DNA from 3 places in the Parasphingomonas frigoris genome. Region 2 is predicted to be linked to each of the others. Evidence: predicted binding sites of a transcription regulator. Region 2 holds the regulator's gene; each other region holds the start of a gene.
What was found. The regulator LexA, encoded in region 2, represses DNA repair genes until DNA is damaged. The targets are predictions, from matches to a motif close to GTTCCNCNCTTGTTCT.

Region 1 (2,268 bases), 100 kb from region 2:
CTCAATCCCAACGGCAAGATCCCCGCGATCCTCGATCCCGACGGTCCCGGTGGCGCGCCGCTGGCCTTGTTCGAATCGGGCGCGATCCTGCTCTATCTTGCCGAGAAGACCGGGCAGTTCCTCCCGGCAGATCCCGCCGCGCGCTGGCATGCGATCCAGTGGCTGATGTTCCAGATGGGCGGCGTCGGGCCGATGTTCGGGCAGGTCGGCTTCTTCGTGAAGTTTGTCGGCAAGGACTTTGAGGACAAGCGCCCGCGCGACCGCTACGTCGCCGAGGCGAAGCGGCTGCTCGGCGTGATGGACGGCGTGCTGGCGGACAAGACCTGGTTCCTGGGCGACGACTATTCGATCGCCGACATCTCGATGCTCGGCTGGGTCAACGGCCTGATCGGTTTCTACGGCGCGGGCGAACTGGTCGGGTTCGACGGGTTTCGCAACGTCAAGGCGTGGCTCGAGCGGGGCCTCGCACGCCCGGCCGTCCAGCGCGGGCTGGCGATCCCGGCGCGCGGCTAAGGCGTCACGCGGCCTTGTGGACCTGCGCGAAGCCTTCGAAATAGCCGCGGACGCTCGGATCGCTGACGGGCGCGAGCAGCTGCGCGACGGTGTCGGGCAGGCTCGCCGCGGTGGCGGTCGCGCCGCCCTGTGCATAGCCCATCGACCACGCGCCGAAGCTAGGCGTCGTGATGTCGGTGCGTGACAGGATGACTACGGCGTGATGCCGCGGGTCCTGCTGGATGCGCTGGAACACGGTGTCGAGCGCCGCCGGCTCGCCCTCGAGCACCTGCAGGAACCGCCGCCCGCCCGCGACGAGCAGCCCGGTCACCCCCGCGGCGGCATTGTTGCGGCGCGAAACGCGCAGAATGCTGTCGAGCTCGTCGGCCGCGAGGACGGTGCGGGTGCTGCTGATGTAGATGAGGCGTTGCATGGGAGACACTCCGGGGGGGCGCTTTCCATTACCCGGGCGAACTGACAAATTTTGGTAAACATCGCGACATTGATTTGATCTCGATCAATACGATCGGAGAGTGCGGGGTCGGGCTGGGAAAATCTGTTCCCCTCCCGTTCCGCAACCGCTATCATTGCCGCATGGCAAAACCTCAAAAGCGTTACGTCTGTCAGGCCTGTGGATCGGTATCGCACCGCTGGGCGGGGCAATGTGCCGATTGCGCCGAATGGAACACACTGGTCGAGGAAGTCGGCGCAACCGTGACGCCGTTCCAGGCGAAGCATAATCTGCAGGGCGGCGGTCGGACGATGACGCTGGTCTCGCTCGACGCCGAAATCGCGCTGCCCGAGCGGATGACGTCGGGGATCGCCGAGCTCGACCGCGCGCTCGGCGGCGGGTTCGTCGAGGGATCGGCGACGCTGATCGGCGGCGATCCGGGGATCGGCAAGTCGACGCTGCTGCTCCAGGCGGCGGCGAAGATGGCGCTCGCCGGCCTGCGCGTCGCCTATGTCTCGGGCGAGGAAGCCGCCGACCAGGTGCGGCTGCGCGCGCGACGGCTCGGGCTCGGCCATGCGCCGGTGCAGCTTGCGGCGGCGACCTCGACGCGCGACATCCTGACGACGCTCGGGCAGGGGCAGCCGCCTGCGCTGCTGGTGATCGATTCGATCCAGACGATGCACAGCGACCTGATCGAGGGCGCGCCGGGCACCGTCAGCCAGGTGCGCGCTTCGGCGCAGGAGCTGATCCGCTTCGCCAAGGAACGCGGGACGGCAGTGGTGCTGGTCGGCCATGTCACCAAGGACGGGTCGATCGCGGGGCCGCGCGTGCTCGAACATATGGTCGATACCGTGCTGAGCTTCGAGGGCGAGCGCAGCCACCAATATCGCATCCTGCGCGCGATCAAGAACCGCTTCGGCGGGACCGACGAGATCGGGGTGTTCGCGATGGTCGCCGAAGGGCTGGCCGAGGTCGGCAATCCCTCGGCCCTGTTCCTGACGCAGCGCGACGAGAGTGTGACCGGGATGACGGTGTTCCCCGCGCTAGAGGGGACGCGCCCGGTGCTGGTCGAGATCCAGGCGCTGGTCGTGCGGCTGGCAAGCGGCGCGACGCCGCGGCGCGCGGTGGTCGGCTGGGACAGCGGGCGCCTCGCGATGGTGCTTGCGGTGCTCGAGGCGCGCTGTGGGCTCAGTTTTTCGTCGAGCGAAGTCTATCTCAACATCGCCGGCGGCTACCGCGTGCAGGATCCGGCGGCCGATCTCGCGGTCGCGGCGGCACTGATCTCGGCGCTGTCCGAGCGGCCGGTGCCGGTCGACGCGGTGGTG
Region 2 (2,268 bases):
GAACTGGCGCTGGTGCCGATCTCGCTGTTCCATTTCCACAAGGCCGGGCTTTACGGCGCGATTGCCAATATAGTGGCCATCCCGCTCACGACCTTCGTGACGATGCCGCTCGAGGCGCTGGCGCTGCTTTTCGACGCGGTCGGCGCGGGGGCGCCCTTCTGGTGGCTGACGGCGCGCTCGCTCGATCTGCTGTTGTGGATCGCGCATGCGACCGCGGCGATCCCGGGCTCGGTCGCGCCGTTGCCCGCGATGCCGGCCGGGGCCTATGGCGTGATGGTCGCGGGTGGGTTGTGGATCGCATTGTGGCGCACGCAATGGCGGCGCTTGGGGGCTCTACCGTTGCTGATCGGGGCCGCGTGGGCGCTCGCGACCCCGCCGCCCGACCTTCTCGTCACCGGCGATGGACGGCATGTCGCAATCCGAACCGCCGATGGCGGGTTGGCGCTGCTGCGCGACCGGACCGGCGACTACACCGCCGACACGATGGCGGAAAATGGCGGGATTACGGACTTGCCGGTATTGCTGTCCGAGCAGCGAGACGCCCGCTGCAGCCGCGATCTGTGCCTGATGACGCGGATGGCTGGCGGGCGGCAGTGGCGCGTGCTTGCGACGCGAAGCGGCTATCTCGTTCCCACCGCCGATCTCGTCGCGGCCTGCGCGGAGGCCGACATCGTGATCAGCGAGCGGCGGTTGCCGCGGCGGTGCGCGCCGCACTGGCTGAGGCTCGATCGGCCGACGTTGGCGCGCACGGGCGGCATCGCTATTGCGTTCCCGTCGCGCTCGGTGCGGACCGTGCGCCACGCGGGCGACCGCCATCCGTGGATCGCGGCGACTGATGCCGGGGTGGTCCGCCGAGCACCACGGTGGAGACGACGTGGGAATACGCGGCAGGCGCACTGACGAATGGGCTGCGATCGCGACCTGCAGGCGCCGGCAGACGAACCGGGTCAGGATGCGCGCGACCAACGATGGCCTAGGCCAACGCGGTCTCGCGTCCCGCTGTGCGAGGTTCAGTCGTAGCGTCGCAGGATACCGGCCAGCTTGCCCTGCACCCGGACTTGCGCGGGGGCATAGCGCTGCGGATCATAGGCGCGGTTCGCCGGATCGAGCCGCACCATCGCGCCTTCGCGGCGGAAGAATTTGAGCGTGGCCTCGCTCTCCTCGATCAGCGCCACGACAATCTCGCCGTCGCGCGCGATGTCCTGGCGTTTGATCAGCGCGTAATCGCCATCGAGGATCCCGGCCTCGACCATCGAATCGCCCGACACTTCGAGCGCATAATGTTCGCCGCTGCCGAGCAGCGCGGCGGGGACGGCGAGCATTGATGCGCCCTCGAATGCCTCGATCGGCACGCCGGCGGCGATCCGGCCGTGCAGCGGGATCTCGATCACGTCGTTGGCGGGTTCGGGAACGTGGCGAACGTTGCTTGCAACCGGGCTCGGTGCGGCCGCCTTGCCTGCAGGCTTGGTGCCTCGCTCGGGCATCTTGAGCACTTCGAGCGCGCGGGCGCGGTTGGGCAGACGGCGGATGAACTGGCGTTCCTCGAGCGCGCTAATCAGGCGGTGTACCCCTGACTTCGATTTGAGATCGAGCGCTTCCTTCATTTCCTCGAAGGACGGCGAAACCCCGGTCTCGTCGAGCCGGTCGTTGATGAAGCAGATCAGCTCATGCTGCTTGCGGGTAAGCATCGCGGCGCCCTTTCGTCGGAACAGACGACGAACCTATACGGAACGAAAAATCGCCCGTCAAGCACGCCGCTCAGCCGAGGGCGAGGATTTCCACCGAGTCGCCGGCTTGCGCCGCAGGAGCATGCGGCGCGCGGACGATCAGGCAGTCGGAGCGGGCCAATGTGGCCAGCATCGACGAATCCTGACGCGCCGCCGAATGGACGCGACCGGCGCGGGTTTCGGCCCGCAGATAGTCCTGGCGATGGTCGTTGGCGGGGAGCGGTTCGCCGAGCGTCGCGAGGAAACGGCGCGGTGCGGGATCGGCCGCGCCACTCAGATGGGCGATGAGCGGACGCAGGAACAGGATCGCGGTAACGAACGCCGAGACGGGATTGCCGGGGAGGCCCAGCACGATCGTGTCGCGCAGTCGACCGGCGAGCATCGGCTTGCCGGGCCGCAGCGCGATTCGCCAGAAGTCGAGACTTCCGCCCGCGGCGGCGAGCGCCGGACGGATCAGATCATGATCGCCGACCGAAGCACCGCCGGTCGTCACCAGTATATCGGCGTCGACACGCGCGAAGGCATCCGTGATCACGTCGAG
Region 3 (2,268 bases), on a different contig from region 2:
GATCGAGGAAATGTGTCGTGAAACACGCACCGCTTTCTTTTTCAAGCAATGGGGCGGGCGCAACAAGAAAGCTGCGGGCCGCCTGCTTAACGGCCGGACATATGACGAGATGCCGCGCCGCCATACTTCTTCAGGGTCGCCTTTACACCTTTCTTTATGAGGCCAATTGCGGGATCGCTCGCGCTATTCGATAGGCAAAAGAGAGAAAAAAGCTGTCCCCTGCCATCTGCGATTAGCGGCAACGGTTCCGATACGTAGCGGAAAAGCGTACCAAGACGCTTTCTGGCATATTCTTCGATTTGTGGCTGCGTAACCTTTCTCACGGAAGTCGACACGACTGTATCAAACAAGTCGACCGACACGTGAGTATTGTACAGCTCCTCACGCCAATTGAGTGTTCCGAAGATGGAATCGAGCTTCGACGCCTTGCTCTCGTTCACGCGCGACATGTCCCATGCAAGCTGGCGTGTGACCGCGAGCACTGGAAAGAGATACCAGACATCGGCTGCTTTTGTGTCCGCGAGCAAGCGTAGGGTTTCCCACTCGACATTCATCCCATACGGATCGAGAAACACGCAGGCACGATGTTTACCCCGCCCGGCGATCTGATTACGCCATGGGGCGGAGGTGAATATTGATCGTAACTCGGCGTTGGCATCGCCGTGCCGGCATTCAATCTTCTGATCGGGTCTGGCCTTTCGGATGGCATCAAGCTCACGAAACCGCGATGCTTGACCCTCGATAAAGACGTGGCGGTTAAATGGAGGGTCCACAGCGAGGGCCCTGAGCACCGACCCTGCAAGTTCCTCGGTCTCTTCAGTGACTGGCGTATCGCTAAGAAGACCGCCGGTTTCTTTTTCAACCGTCCGCGTACCCGATCCGGCGAACGCATCTATATACCACAGATCGAATGGCTGGGTTTCCAGCACGCGTGTGAAAAAGCCCAAATAATAATGGACCGCGTCGAGCTTTAGCTCGGTCCATGCCCCGCCAAACCGATGCCCTTGCTCTACACTGATCACGGCCATGAGAGTCTCTCCTTAGCGGTGACCATCGTAGAGAACGAATACCGAACGAACAATCGGCGATCTTAGCCGGTCTGGGGTTAGTATATCTTTGGTCGCCCGGCGTATGTCCGCTGAATGACGAGCATCGAACATGAATTGCTTGTCGCCTCACCGCCCGGTCCCCAACCGGCCGCGTGTACGAAAGGGAGGTTACCGCGAGCGCCGCCCGAAAGCGGCCAGTCCGTTTTCCACCCAAATCACCTTGATAGCAGCCTGTCCGCAGCACCCGTTGCACTGAAATTCTGACCGTCCGCAAGGATGAGGAGCGTGCTTTCCCCCGCCTTGTGCCGGGGGGCGGGGAGGGCGGGTGGCCCTACATTCCTATTCCGAGGCCGCGACCCAAATCGATCCCCTGATGGAAAGCGAGCTCGGCGCCGAGCTTGCGGCCAGTCTCGAACTGGATGCCGAGCAGCTGCTTGCGGTTGGCAAGGATCGATTCCATCTGCGGATCACGCTCGAGCGATTTCGCCATGCCGCGCATGTCATCCTGAAACGCGCGTCGGCGTTCATAATCGCCCGATGCGTAGGCACGTTCTGCCCCGGCGCTCAGACGATTCCAGCGCTCGACGAACCGGTCGGCCCGAAGTTCAGGATTGGTGCGCACCTCGCGCTCGCGGATGATCGCAAGCCGCGCGCGTTCCGTATCGCCACCAGCAGCTTCCGGCGCGAGCGACGCGTCCCGCGAATAGGCGCTCTCGGCGTCGGTCGCGGCATGCTGGCGAAGTTTGTTGAGATCGCGCCTCGCCTCGCCGAGATCGCGCAGCTGATCTGGCGTGGCGTCGCCGCCGCGGTCCTGCATCGTGAAGATCGCCTGCACCGCGCGCGCATGCCGCGCGATAGCACGATCGCGCACCGCAGCGACGCTCTCCTGCGGCTCTTGCACTTGCGGTTCGGGGGCTTTCACCGACAGCCGCAAGCCGTCGAACATCCCGCGCACTTTCGCCGGCACGGCGTTTGCCATGTCGGCAATGCGCTCGCGCACGGTAATCCCGCGCCGCTCGGCGAAGTCGCGTTCCGGGGTCGCGCCATGCCCGTAGTCGCTGGCCATATCTTTCGCGCGCTCGCGGGATAGCGTGCGGACCAGCTTGCCTTGGTCCGCAAAGTCATCCTTGCCGTAATGCAGGTCCAGACCTTCGCGATGCCGCGACAGCGCAACATAGGATGAGTGACTGTCCATTCCCGGCGTGGCCAGCACATGCGT

Region 1: the regulator LexA is predicted to act here: its motif matches at 1,051-1,066, upstream of radA (DNA repair protein RadA).
Region 3: the regulator LexA is predicted to act here: its motif matches at 1,060-1,075, upstream of tcmP (three-Cys-motif partner protein TcmP).

What each region holds. Positions count from the first base shown of each region.
Region 1 is NZ_JAXOJQ010000002.1:18,996-21,263, reverse strand. It holds gene U1872_RS05355 (glutathione S-transferase N-terminal domain-containing protein) at 1-513, shown strand, start outside; gene U1872_RS05350 (BLUF domain-containing protein) at 518-925, opposite strand; gene radA (DNA repair protein RadA) at 1,087-2,268, shown strand, end outside.
Region 2 is NZ_JAXOJQ010000002.1:119,529-121,796, reverse strand. It holds gene U1872_RS05815 (ComEC/Rec2 family competence protein) at 1-900, shown strand, start outside; gene lexA (transcriptional repressor LexA) at 1,011-1,688, opposite strand; gene U1872_RS05805 (molybdopterin molybdotransferase MoeA) at 1,759-2,268, opposite strand, start outside.
Region 3 is NZ_JAXOJQ010000018.1:17,538-19,805, forward strand. It holds gene U1872_RS21775 (DUF5131 family protein) at 1-160, shown strand, start outside; gene tcmP (three-Cys-motif partner protein TcmP) at 87-1,028, opposite strand; partial or broken gene U1872_RS21785 (Ti-type conjugative transfer relaxase TraA) at 1,381-2,268, opposite strand, start outside.